Regions from separate parts of the Kitasatospora sp. NPDC058478 genome, predicted to be linked through region 1. Evidence: riboswitches for the same ligand, from Rfam matches in the RefSeq annotation. Region 1 holds a riboswitch; the other holds the start of a gene.

Region 1 (6,309 bases):
TCGCTGTACAGCACGAACAGGGTGGCGCCGGCGGCGACCAGGGCGTTGGTGCGCAGGCCGGCCATCCTGGCCCGCCACTGGCGTTCGACGCCGATGAGCGCGCCGCAGGCGACCCCGGTGGCGAGCCGGACGAGGAAGTCGGCGGTGGTCAGGGTGTGCACGACGGCACCTCCTTCACTGGGAGAGCTGGGAGAGCGGGGAGAGCTGGAAGAGCAGGGAGACGGACGGACGGGTGGCGGGCCGCTGCCCACCACCCGTCCGTCCGGGCTGCGGTCTGCGGCTCAGTGGTTGAGCGCGGTCTGGACGATCTTGATGATGACCATCACCATCGCGACCAGGAGGTAGGCGCGCAGGGCGCCCATGCCGACCTTGCGGGCGGTGGACATGACCGGCTTGCCGAGGGTCTCCAGCGGGGGCATCCGCCATTCCTCGCGGCCGGTGCGGTCGACGGGGTCCTCCTTGGTCCCCCGACGGCCGAAGGTGAAGAAGTACCCGGCGACCAGGACGCCGGCCACGCCGCAGCCGGCCATGATCCACAGGATCGCCTGCGAGCTGATGTCGGGCCAGACCACGGCGGCGGTCAGGATCAGCGACAGCATCACCAGCACGCCGACCACGGCGGAGGTGAAGGCGTTGGTCTTGGGCCCGTTGACCCACGGCCCCAGGACGGCCTTGTCGTTGCACAGCAGCAGCAGGAACACCGTCGCCGAGGGCAGCAGCACACCGGCCAGCACCTGGACGAACTGCGTCATCAGGCCCTGGGTGTAGCCGGTGGACAGCAGCGTGATCGCGGCCGCCGCGACCACCAGGCCGGCGTAGATCGCGTAGAAGCCCTTGGCGCCCTTGACGCCCCGGTGCAGCGAGTGCCTGATGCCGAACACGTCGCCGATGGCGTAGGCGGTGGAGAGGGAGACGGCGAAGGCGCCGATGATCGAGGCGTCCAGCAGCGCGATGGCGAACAGCACGCCCACCACGTGCCCGGCCTTGTCCTCAAGGCCCTTGGCGACGGCGCCCGCGTCGGAGAACTGGCCGAAGCCGTCGGTGCCGGCGAAGGCCGCGGCGGTGAAGCCCATCATCGCGGCGGCGCCGATGATGACGATGGCGATCCCGATCCACAGGTCGACCTTCTCGTACTTCATGAAACGCGGCGTGATCCGCTTGTCGATGACGTACGACTGCTGGAAGAACAGCTGCCACGGGGCGACGGTGGTGCCCACGATGGAGACGATCACCAGCATCACGGCCGCCAGCTGGCCCGAGCCGCCCGGCATGCTCGGCACCGTGAAGTCGTGTGCCATCTGCGAGGTCTTCGGGTGGACCATGAAGTAGATCGGCACCAGCAGCAGCGAACCCACGCACAGCGTGACGGCGACGCGCTCGAAGCGCTGGAACGAGCCGGTGAACGCCGAGGCGATGATCACCACCGCCGCCAGCACCACCGCGGCCACCTTCGGCAGCCCGAGGTACCCGGCCGCCAGGGTGACACCGATGAACTCGGTGACCAGCGTCAGCGCGTTCAGCAGGAACAGGTCGATGACACTGAACGCGCCCCAGAACTTGCCGAAGCGCTCCAGGATGAGCCGGGCGTGGCCGACACCGGTGACGGCGCCCAGGCGCAGCACCATCTCCTGGTTCACGTACAGCACCGGGACCAGCATCAGCAGCGTCCACAGCAGCTGCGTGCCGTAGTTCTGCCCCGCCTGCCCGTACGTCGAGAAGGCGCCCGCGTCGTTGTCGCCGACCATCACGATCAGGCCGGGGCCCACGATCGCCAGCAGGGTCTTGAGCCGCGCGGACAGGCCGTGGCGCGGCGTGGTGTCGTCGAGCCGGATGGTGCCGAGCGCACCCCTGATGTCGCCGACGTGGGCGTCGTCGAGCACGGCGGTACGGGTGGTGGTGGGGACCTTCGGGTCCAGCATCACGTTGGTCATGGCAGGGCCTCCCTGCCCCCTTCCTTGAGGGGGCGACAGGGGGCACGCAGCAGCGATCCTCCCTGCGAGCGCACGCCGCCGGACCGCACGGCGGCGCTGAGCGGCGGCGGCCGTGAGGGCATGACGGAGCGTCAGACGTCGTGCGTCGGGGCGCGGTTGAGCGCATGACGCAGCGTCAGGTGAACGAGCGCAGGGAAGGTTGTTACCGCGTGCCAGAGGTGATCGAGAGCATGCGGGGGTAGGGGCGACTATGGCCCGGACTATCGCAGTCCATGTCTCTCGCCTCCTCCCGGTCGGGGGTGCACCGTCTGTGCACCGCATCGCGACACGGCAAGGAGCGGACCGGCCCCACGGGACCGGCACACCCCAACTCGTCAGAGCTTTGGCACTCCACGGCGTGTCCAGCCCGGTCGGGCCGGAAGCCACTTGGGGTCAACCCTTAACTCGGGAAGACCTGTCCTGAACCTGGGCGTCTCTCGACGTCGTCGGGTCAGTGGCCTGTGTCCGTGAAGACGCCTCACCGAACGAGGTGCCTTGCAAACCTCGTCAAGCATAGACCCTCCCCTTCACCCGGATAGCGGCGTTTCGACCGAACTTCGACAGCTTTGTAGAAGCTTGACCAAACCCACCCCTCGACGTGCACCCCCATCCGGCATATATAGTTCACCGACATATGCAGCTCAACAGCTCACGAGGGGGAAGTGTGTCCCACAGCGATCCGACCCGATCCGCACCCGTCCTGCACCTGGCCAACGTCACCCGGGTGCACGGGCGGGGCGCCGCCGAGGTACACGCCCTGCGCGGCGTCGAACTGGCCGTCCACCCCGGCGAGTTCGTCGCCGTCATGGGCCCGTCCGGCTCCGGGAAGTCCACCCTGCTGACCCTGGCCGGCGGACTCGACACGCCCAGCGAGGGCGAGATCCTGGTCGAGGGCGTGGCCCTCGGCGGCCTCAGCCGCGGCCGGCTCGCCGACCTTCGGCGGCGCTCCATCGGGTACGTCTTCCAGGACTACAACCTGATCCCCGCCCTCACCGCCGCCGAGAACATCTCGCTCCCCCGCGAACTCGACGGAGTCTCCGGACGCACCGCCCGCCGCGAGGCGCTCGCCGCCCTGGAGGAACTCGGCATCGGGGAACTCGCCGACCGCTTCCCCGACGACATGTCCGGCGGCCAGCAGCAGCGCGTCGCCATCGCCCGCGCGCTGATCGGCGAGCGCCGGCTCGTCCTCGCCGACGAACCGACCGGCGCCCTCGACTCCGCCACCGGCGAGGCCGTGCTCGCCGTGCTGCGCGCCCGCTGCGACGCCGGGGCCGCCGCGATGATGGTCACCCACGAGGCGGCGCACGCCAGTTGGGCGGACCGGGTGGTCCACCTGAAGGACGGCGCGGTCGCCTCCGAGAGCCACGGGCGGCGCACCGGCAAGCGCCGACTGACCACCGAGCCGCTCAGTGCTCCGGCCGACGGAGCCGGGCACGCGTCCGGCGACTACGGCCACACGTCCGGCGACTTCGGCCACGCGGCCGGCGGCTTCGGCGAGGTGACCCGATGAGACTCGGCGCCTGGAAGGTCGCCCTGCGCATCGCCCGCCGCGACGCGCTGCGCGCCAAGGGCCGTAGCGCCCTGATCGTCGCCATGATCGCGCTGCCCGTCCTCGGCGTCACCGGCGCCGACGTCGTCCACCGCAGCGGGCAGCTCACCCCGGCCGAACGGGTCGAACGGGTGCTGGGCGGGGCGGACGCCCTGGTCACGTCGCTCGCCCCCGGCCGGACCGTCGAGCAGGCCCCGGTCGCCGAGGACGGCGCCTTCGCGGTCCAGCCCCGCCCCGGGCAGCCGCCCACGGCCGAGCAGCAGAAGGGCGCCGGCACCGACCCCGTCGCCCTGGTCACCGGGCTGCTGCCACCGGGCAGCGTGCTCACCTCCGCCCGGCAGGGCCCGGAGACCGGCGCGACCTCCCCCGAAGGCCTGGTCCGCGCCCTCACCACCGAGGCCGACCTCGCCGACCCGCTCTGGCACGGCCGGCTCGACCTGGTCGACGGCCACGCCCCGGGCGGCCCGCGCGAACTGGCCGCCACCCGGGCCTTCCTCGACAACTCCGGACTGGCCGTCGGCGGCACCACCACCTTTCCCGGCCTGGAGCGGACCACCTTCACCATCACCGGCGTCGTCGAGCACCCGGACGACCTCCGCCGGATCGAACTCGTCGCCCAGCCGGGCGCGTTGCTGAGCCAGCTCGCCGCCGCCACGCCTCCCGGCAGCCCGGCCGCGGCACCCCCGGAGCCCGAACGCGGCGCCTGGCTGGTCCGGCTCCCCGCCGGGGCCACCCTCGACTGGGCCAAGGCCCAGGAGTTCAACGCCCACGGCTACACCCTCACCGCCCGCGCGGTCGCGCTCGCCCCGCCGCCGCGCGCCGCCGTCCCCTACTACCGGGACGCCTACCGCTCCTTCGGCCCCTCCGCCGACGACAACACCAAGGTCGTGGTGGCCACCGTCACCGGCATGGGCCTGCTGGAGGTCGCCCTGCTCGCCGGCCCCGCCTTCGCGGTCGGCGCCCGCCGCTCCCGCCGCCAGCTCGCGCTGCTCGGCGCCGCCGGCGGCCGGCGGACGCACGTCGGCGCGGTGGTGCTCGGCGGCGCCCTCGTCCTCGGCACGGCCGGGGCCGTGGTCGGCGTGGTCCTCGGCGGCGGCCTCGTCGCCGGGCTGCGCCCGTGGATCGAACGGGCCGGCGGCGCCCGCTTCGGGCACTTCGCCCTGCCGCCACTGGACCTGCTCGCGATCGGCGGGATCGGCCTGCTCACGGCGCTCCTCGCGGCCGCACTGCCCGCCCGGCAGGCCGCCCGCAGCAGCGTCACCGCCGGACTCACCGGCCGGGACACCGTCCAGGCCCCGAACCGCTGGGTCACCGTGCTCGGTGTGCTGCTGCTCGCCGCCGGCGCCGCCCTGGCCCTGTACGGCGCGAGCGCGGTGCAACACGGCGGCGTACCCGTCGTCAGCACCTACGACACCCGCACGCTCACCGTGCTCGGCGGCTCCGTCATCGCCGAACTCGGCCTGCTCGCCTGCACCCCCGCACTCGTCGCCCTGCTCGGCCGGCTCGCCAAGCGGCTGCCGCTCGGCCCCCGACTCGCCCTGCGCGACTCCGCCCGGCACCGCTCGCGCACCGCGCCGGCCGTCGCCGCCGTGATGGCCGCCGTGGCCGGGGCCGTCGCCATCGGCGTCTACAGCACCAGCACCGACGCCGAGAACCGCCGCGACTACCGGCCGCAGGCCCCGTACGGCGCCGTGCAACTCCTCTCCACCGCCGACGGACCGCAACTCGACGGCCTGCGCGCCGAGGTGGGCAAGCAGCTGACCGACCTGGGGCCGCGCGCCGACCTCGGCGAAGCGGTGTACCAGTTCTGTGCCAACTGCTCCAGCACCGTCCAGCTCAAGGGCACCGTGAACTGGCGCACCGCGTCCGGCCCGCCGCACCTGGCCGCCGGGGACGCCGCCATGCTCCGCACCCAGTTCGGCATCCACGACCCGGCCGCCGAACAGGCCCTGGCCGCCGGGAAGATCCTGGTCTTCGACCGCGCCTTCCTCGCCGGCGACGGCCGGGCGGTGCTCCAACTGCGCGGCAGCTCCGGAGCGCCGCTCCAGCCCGGCGAGGTCCCCAAGCCCGACCTCCAGGAAATCCCGGCCGACGCCGTCCTGGTCGAGAACCCGAACGCCGCCCGCTTCGCCCAGGGCCTGATCCTGCCCTCGGCGCTGCCCAAGCTCCTGCCCGGGCTCGCCGCGAGGCCCACCGGCGCGATCTGGGTGCCCGCCACCCCGCCCGACCGCAAGGCCCAGCAGCGTGCCGAGGCCGCCGTCGTCCGGCTCGACCGGGCCGCCCAGCTGGAGGTCGAGCGCGGCTTCCAGCCCCGCGGCGACGCCCTCACCCTGGCGCTCAGCGGCTTCGCCGGGCTGGTCGTCCTCGGCGCCGCCGGCATCGCCACCGGTCTGGCCGCCGCCGACTCCCGCCAGGACCAGGCCACCCTGGCCGCCGTCGGCGCACCGCCGCGGATCCGCCGCACCATGGCGGGGCTGCAGTGCGCGATGATCGCCCTGCTCGGGGCGCTGCTCGGGGCGGTCAACGGCTTCGTCCCCGCGGTGGGCCTGCTGAAGTCCCGGGCGAGCGGGTTCGGCGGCCACCCGGCCCTGATCACCGCCCCCTGGGGCCAGCTGCTGCTGGTCGTCCTGGTGCTCCCGGTGCTGGCGGGGCTGCTCGCCGCCCTGCTGACCCGCTCCCGCATCCCGATGGGGCGGCGGCTGTCCTGACCCCTGGCGCACGCCGAAGCCCGCCCTCCGAAATGGGGGGCGGGCTTCGGCGTGCGCGGGCGACCCACGCGCGAGAGGGCCG
Region 2 (6,309 bases), on a different contig from region 1:
GCCGTGACGGTCCGCCAGCTGGCCCGCAGTCGGGCGGGGCGGTCGGCGGAGGCGGCGGCCGGTGCCGGGGCCTGGGCCGTGACGGCGTGCAGGACGGGGCTGTCCAGCGGGCTCTCCGCCAGGCGTCGGCCCACGGCGGCGAGCGCGGCGCGCAGGCGGCCGAGGCCGGCGGACGGGAGGGAGGGGTGGAACGCGGCGACGATGGACATGGCAGGTCACCTCCGTGACGGGGCAGCGGGTGAAGGGGGTGCGCGAGGGCGCGGGGTGGTGCGGTCGGCGGGGCGTCAGCCGTGCGGCCGGTGGCGGGCGGCGGCGCGGCTGAGGCGGCGCGCGGCGGCCGGCGGGAGGTCCGCGAAGTCGGCGAGCCAGTCCGGGCGGTGGCCCTGGCGGGCCAGCAGGTAGGCCAGGTGCACGCGCGGCTCGTACGCGCAGGCCCGGGTGTTGGGCGTGCCGGAGTGCGGGCAGACGCCGGGGTCGTCGAGGCGGTAGTTCCTCTCGACGCCGTCGTGCAGGGCGAGGCGGACGCGCGGGCAGTGGTGGTGAGGGGCGGTGCGCATGGCCGTACTTCCTTCCTTCCCCGGGTGCGGGGCGGTCGAGGTTTCCGGGTCGGGGCCGGGGCGGCGGTACTGTCGGGCGCCGCCCCGGCGGCGGCTCAGTGGTTGAGCGCGGTCTGGACGATCTTGATGATGACCATCACCATCGCGACCAGGAGGTAGGCGCGCAGGGCGCCCATGCCGACCTTGCGGGCGGTGGACATGACCGGCTTGCCGAGGGTCTCCAGCGGGGGCATCCGCCATTCCTCGCGGCCGGTGCGGTCGATCGGGTCCTCCTTGGTGGCGGTGCGGCCGAAGGTGAAGAAGTACCCAGCGACCAGGACGCCGGCCACGCCGCAGCCGGCCATGATCCACAGGATCGCCTGCGAGCTGATGTCGGGCCAGACCACGGCGGCGGTCAGGATCAGCGACAGCATCACCAGGACGCCGACCACGGCGGAGGTGAAGGCGTTGGTCTTGGGCCCGTTGACCCAGGGCCCCAGGACGGCCTTGTCGTTGCACAGCAGCAGCAGGAACACCGTCGCCGAGGGCAGCAGCACACCGGCCAGCACCTGGACGAACTGCGTCATCAGGCCCTGGGTGTAGCCGGTGGACAGCAGCGTGATCGCGGCCGCCGCGACCACCAGGCCGGCGTAGATCGCGTAGAAGCCCTTGGCGCCCTTGACGCCCCGGTGCAGCGAGTGCCTGATGCCGAACACGTCGCCGATCGCGTAGGCGGTGGAGAGGGAGACGGCGAAGGCGCCGATGATCGAGGCGTCCAGCAGCGCGATGGCGAACAGCACACCGACCACGTGCCCGGCCTTGTCCTCAAGGCCCTTGGCGACGGCGGCCGCATCCGAGAACTGGCCGAAGCCGTCGGTGCCGGCGAAGGCCGCGGCGGTGAAGCCCATCATCGCGGCGGCGCCGATGATGACGATGGCGATCCCGATCCACAGGTCGACCTTCTCGTACTTCATGAAACGCGGCGTGATCCGCTTGTCGATGACGTACGACTGCTGGAAGAACAGCTGCCACGGGGCGACGGTGGTGCCCACGATGGAGACGATCACCAGCATCACGGCCGCCAGCTGGCCCGAGCCGCCCGGCATGCTGGGCACCACGAAGTCGTGTGCCATCTGCGAGGTCTTCGGGTGGACCATGAAGTAGATCGGCACCAGCAGCAGCGAACCCACGCACAGCGTGACGGCGACGCGCTCGAAGCGCTGGAACGAGCCGGTGAACGCCGAGGCGATGATGATCACGGCGGCCAGCACCACCGAGGCGACCTTCGGCAGGCCCAGGTACCCGGCGGCCAGGGTGACGCCGATGAACTCGGTGACCAGCGTCAGCGCGTTGAGCAGGAACAGGTCGATGACACTGAACGCGCCCCAGAACTTCCCGAAGCGCTCCAGGATCAGCCGGGCGTGCCCGACACCGGTGACGGCGCCCAGGCGCAGCACCATCTCCTGGTTCACGTACAGCACCGGGACCAGCATCAGCAGCGTCCACAGCAGCTGGGTGCCGTAGTTCTGCCCCGCCTGCCCGTACGTCGAGAAGGCGCCCGCGTCGTTGTCGCCGACCATCACGATCAGGCCGGGGCCCACGATCGCCAGCAGGGTCTTGAGCCGCGCGGACAGGCCGTGGCGCGGCGTGGTGTCGTCGAGCCGGATGGTGCCGAGCGCACCCCTGATGTCGCCGACGTGGGCGTCGTCCAGTACCGCTGAACGCGGGGCGGGGACCTTGGAGTCGAGCGTGGCGTTGGTGGTCATGACGATCCTCCCGTGGGCCCCGGGCAGGCGGGGCGATCGGGGGCGCACGGCGGCGATCCCCCTGCGGACGGGCGCGGCGCATCGCCACCCGGCGGTGCGGGCCCGTTCGGGCACGGCGAAGCCGGGTGTCGAGGTGATGAACCGTCAGAGATGTGCGCAGGGAGGGTCGTTACCGCGTGCCGGGAGTGTGCGAGGACAAGCGGGGGCAGGGGCAACTGTGGCCCGGACTACTGCAATCCATGTCTCTCGCCTCCTCCCGGTCGACGCACCCCGTGGTGCGTGTGATCGACGCGGCAAGGAGTTCGCCGGCGCGCGAAGCGACCGCCGGTTCACCCCAACTCGTCAGAGCTTTGGCACTCCACGGCGTGTCCAGCCCGGTCGGGCCGGAAGCCACTTCGGATCAACCCTTAGGTCGGGAAGATCTGTCCTAACCCTGGGCGTCTCTCGACGTCGTCGGATCAGTGGCCTGTGTCCGTGAAGAAGCCTCACCGAACGAGGTGCCTTCTTCAAACCTCCAGAAGCATAGACCGCGCGGAGGCCGATACTTGCGTACTTGGTAGAACCTTTACCTTCTGTCCCGGCGGCCCCGGCCGGAGCACGGCGGGGCGGATCGGGTGACGTGGGGTTTTGCCGCCGAGCCGCCACGGAACGACTTCCCACCGCATCGGCAGCAGCACCAGGTTGCGCCCGAATCCGAGGGGTGGCATGGCGTCCGCAGGCTCCCAGGACGGTCCCCGGCAGGCGCGGGCCCTCGTGCTCGCCCGCCACGCGAAGCTGTGGCTCGTTCCGAGCATCCTGTGCGGCCTGCTGGCCGTGGTGCTCTCGCTGCTCTACATGGGCGGCATCCTCAACCCGACCGGGCACCTGCACCGGCTCCCGATCGCCCTGGTGAACGCGGATCAGGGCCCGCCGCCGCCGGGCCGGACGGAGAGCCTGGGCGCGCGGCTCACCCGGGAGATCGTCGCCGGGACGCCCGGCAGCACCGTCGACTGGCGCCAGGTCGACCAGGCCGAGGCGATGGACCAGCTCTCCACCGGGAAGGTCTACGGCGCGCTGCTCGTCCCGCAGGCGTTCACCGCCGACGTGGCGGCACTGACCACCGGCCGGGCCACCGAACGGCCCACCCTGACGGTGCTGACCAACCCCGGCCTCGGCAGCCTCGGCTCCTCGCTGGCCTCTCAGATCACCCAGTCCGCCGCCCACCAGGCCTCGCTGGCGCTCGGCAAGGAGCTGACCGCCGCCGCGCCGCCCACCGCCTCCGGCACGGGCGCCAGCGCCACCGCGCGGCTGCTGCTCGCCGACCCGCTCGCCGTCACCACCCGGGTCGGCCACCCGATCGGCACCCACAGCGGGCTCGGCCTGAGCGCCTTCTACTACACCCTGCTGGCCGTGCTGACCGGCTTCATCGGCGGCAACATCATCCACAACGGCGTCGACACCGCGCTCGGCTACAGCGACAGCGAGCTCGGCCCCTGGCACACCCGGCGCCCGACCGTCCCGATCACCCGCACCCAGACCCTGCTGCTGAAGATGCTCATGACGGCCGGCATCATGCTGCTCACCACCACCCTGGTGATGCTCTGCTCGGTCACCGTCCTCGGCATGGACGCCCCGCACCAGGCGCTGCTCTGGGTCTTCGCCTACTGCGCCAGCCTCGCCGTCGGCCTCGGGGTCCAGGCGATCAACGCGGCGTTCGGCGGGATCGGGCAGCTGGTGTCCATGTTCGTCTTCATCGCGCTGGCGCTGCCCTCCTCGGGGGCGACCATCCCGCTCCAGGCGGTGCCCGGCTTCTACCGCTTCCTCAGCGTCTTCGAGCCGATGCGCCAGCTCAGCGACGGCATCCGGGCGATCCTGTTCTTCGACGCCCGGGCGGACGCGGGCCTGGCCCGGGGCTGGACCATGATCGCGGTCGGCGTGGTGCTCGCCCTGGCCTTCGGCTTCGGGATGACCCGGTACTACGACCGCAAGGGCCTGCACCGCTGGACGCCGCAGCCGTCGGAGTAGACGAAGTCGTCGGCGTAGGCGCCGCGCCTGATCCCTTCGCCTCCTACGCCTTGGTGACGGTGACCTTGAGGTGCTTCATGATCGGCTGGTCGCTCTGGGTGCTGTAGTCGCCGATCGCGCACAGCACGTTCATCTCGGGCATGTAGCCCGCCGCGCAGCCGCGCGGGATGTCGTACGGGATCGCGAGATAGCCGTTCAACGTGCGGGTGCTGCCGTCCTTCGCGGTGCTGGTGATGTCGACCGGGTCGAGCTCGGCGATGCCGCGCTCGCGCATGTCGTCGGTGTTCAGGAAGACCAGCGTGCGCAGGTTCCGCACGCCCCGGTAGCGGTCGTTGTCGGAGTAGATGGTGGTGTTCCACTGGTCGTGGGAGCGCATGGTGCCCAGCGCCAGGGTGCCCGGGGCGGGAACGACGTCGGGAAGCGGGGCGGTGGAGAACTCGGCCCGCCCGGAGGGGGTGAGGAAGACCAGTTCGCGGGCCGGCTGCTTGATCCGGAACCCGAGGGGCAGCCGCACCCGGCGGTTGAAGTCCTCGAAGCCGTCCAGGGCCCGGGACATGGTGTCGCGGATGCGGTCGTAGTCCTCGATGTACCACTCCCACGGTGTCCCGCTGTCCGGCAGCGCCGCGCGGGCCATCCCGGCGACGATGGCGGGCTCGGACAGCAGGTGCGGGGAGGCCGGGCGCTTCATGCCGACGGACAGGTGCACCATGCTCATCGAGTCCTCGACCGAGGTGCTCTGCACCCCGCCGCGCTGGTGGTCCTTCTCGGTGCGGCCCAGGCACGGCAGGATCAGCGCCCGGCGGCCGTGCACCAGGTGGCTGCGGTTCAGCTTGGTGCTCACCTGGACGGTCAACTCGCAGCCGCGCAGCGCCTCGTAGGTGTAGGGCGTGTCGGGCGCGGCGAGCGCGAAGTTGCCGCCCATGGCGACGAAGACCGTCACCTCGCCGCGCCGCATCGCCTCGACGGCGGAGACGGTGTCCAGGCCGTGCGCGCGCGGCGGGTCGATCCCGCAGGCCTCGGCGAGGCGGTCCAGGAACTCGGGTGAGGGGCGGTGGTCGATGCCGCAGGTGCGGTTGCCCTGGACGTTGCTGTGCCCGCGCACCGGCGACGGGCCGGCGCCCTCGCGGCCCAGGTTGCCGCGCAGCAGCAGGAGGTTGACGATCTCCCGCACGGTGTCCACGCCGTGCTCGTGCTGGGTGACGCCCAGGCACCAGCTGACGATGGAGCGGTCGGCGTCGCGGTAGACCCGGGCGGCCTTGAGGACCTCGGCCCGGCCGAGCCCGCTCTGCCGCTCGATCTCCTCCCAGGGCGTGGCCCCGCACAGCGCGCGGTAGGCCTCGAACCCGGTGGTGTGGCGCTCGATGAACTGCCGGTCCAGGGCCTGGGGGTCGGCCGTGGCCTGCTCCAGGATCGCCTTGGCCATGCCGCGCACCAGTGCCATGTCGCCGCCGATGCGCGGCTGGAGGTTCAGCGTGCTGGTCCTCGTGGACTTGAACAGCGCCATGTCCACGAAGTCGTGCGGGACGATGGTGCGGGTGGCGGCCGCCTCGATCAGCGGGTTGATGTGCACGATCTGCGCGCCGCGGCGGTGCGCGTCGGCGAGGGCGGTGAGCATCCGGGGCGCGTTGGAGGCGGCGTTGACGCCCATGATGAACAGCGCGTCGGTGACCTCCCAGTCCTTGAGGTCGACCGTGCCCTTCCCGGTGCCCAGCGAGGCCTGGAGGGCGCGTCCGCTGGCCTCGTGGCACATGTTGGAGCAGTCCGGCAGGTTGTTGGTGCCCAGTTCGCGGGCCATCAGCTGGTAGAGGAAGGTGGCCTCGTTGCCGAGCCGGCCGGAGGTGTAGAAGGCGGCCCGGTTCGGGTCGTCCAGCTCGCGCAGGGTGCGGCCGACCAGCTCGAAGGCGTCCTTCCAGCTGATCGGGACGTAATGGTCCGAGCCGGCGTCGTACACCATCGGCTCGGTGAGGCGGCCCTGGTCCTCCAGCGCGAAGTCGCTCCACCCG

The links. A riboswitch is a leader RNA that binds a small molecule or an ion and turns the genes downstream of it on or off. The one in region 1 is predicted to bind magnesium.
Region 2: another riboswitch for magnesium. It lies ahead of ACFWPT_RS11185 (NRAMP family divalent metal transporter); the one in region 1 lies ahead of ACFWPT_RS23270 (NRAMP family divalent metal transporter).

The regions. Positions count from the first base shown of each region.
Region 1 is NZ_JBHXML010000041.1:67,056-73,364, reverse strand. It holds gene ACFWPT_RS23275 (MgtC/SapB family protein) at 1-161, opposite strand, end outside; gene ACFWPT_RS23270 (NRAMP family divalent metal transporter) at 282-1,931, opposite strand; M-box (ykoK) riboswitch at 2,290-2,467, opposite strand; gene ACFWPT_RS23265 (ABC transporter ATP-binding protein) at 2,605-3,480, shown strand; gene ACFWPT_RS23260 (FtsX-like permease family protein) at 3,477-6,227, shown strand.
Region 2 is NZ_JBHXML010000015.1:108,094-114,402, forward strand. It holds gene ACFWPT_RS11175 (hypothetical protein) at 1-209, opposite strand, end outside; gene ACFWPT_RS11180 (hypothetical protein) at 285-557, opposite strand; gene ACFWPT_RS11185 (NRAMP family divalent metal transporter) at 653-2,302, opposite strand; M-box (ykoK) riboswitch at 2,629-2,806, opposite strand; gene ACFWPT_RS11190 (YhgE/Pip domain-containing protein) at 3,008-4,306, shown strand; gene ACFWPT_RS11195 (FdhF/YdeP family oxidoreductase) at 4,350-6,309, opposite strand, start outside.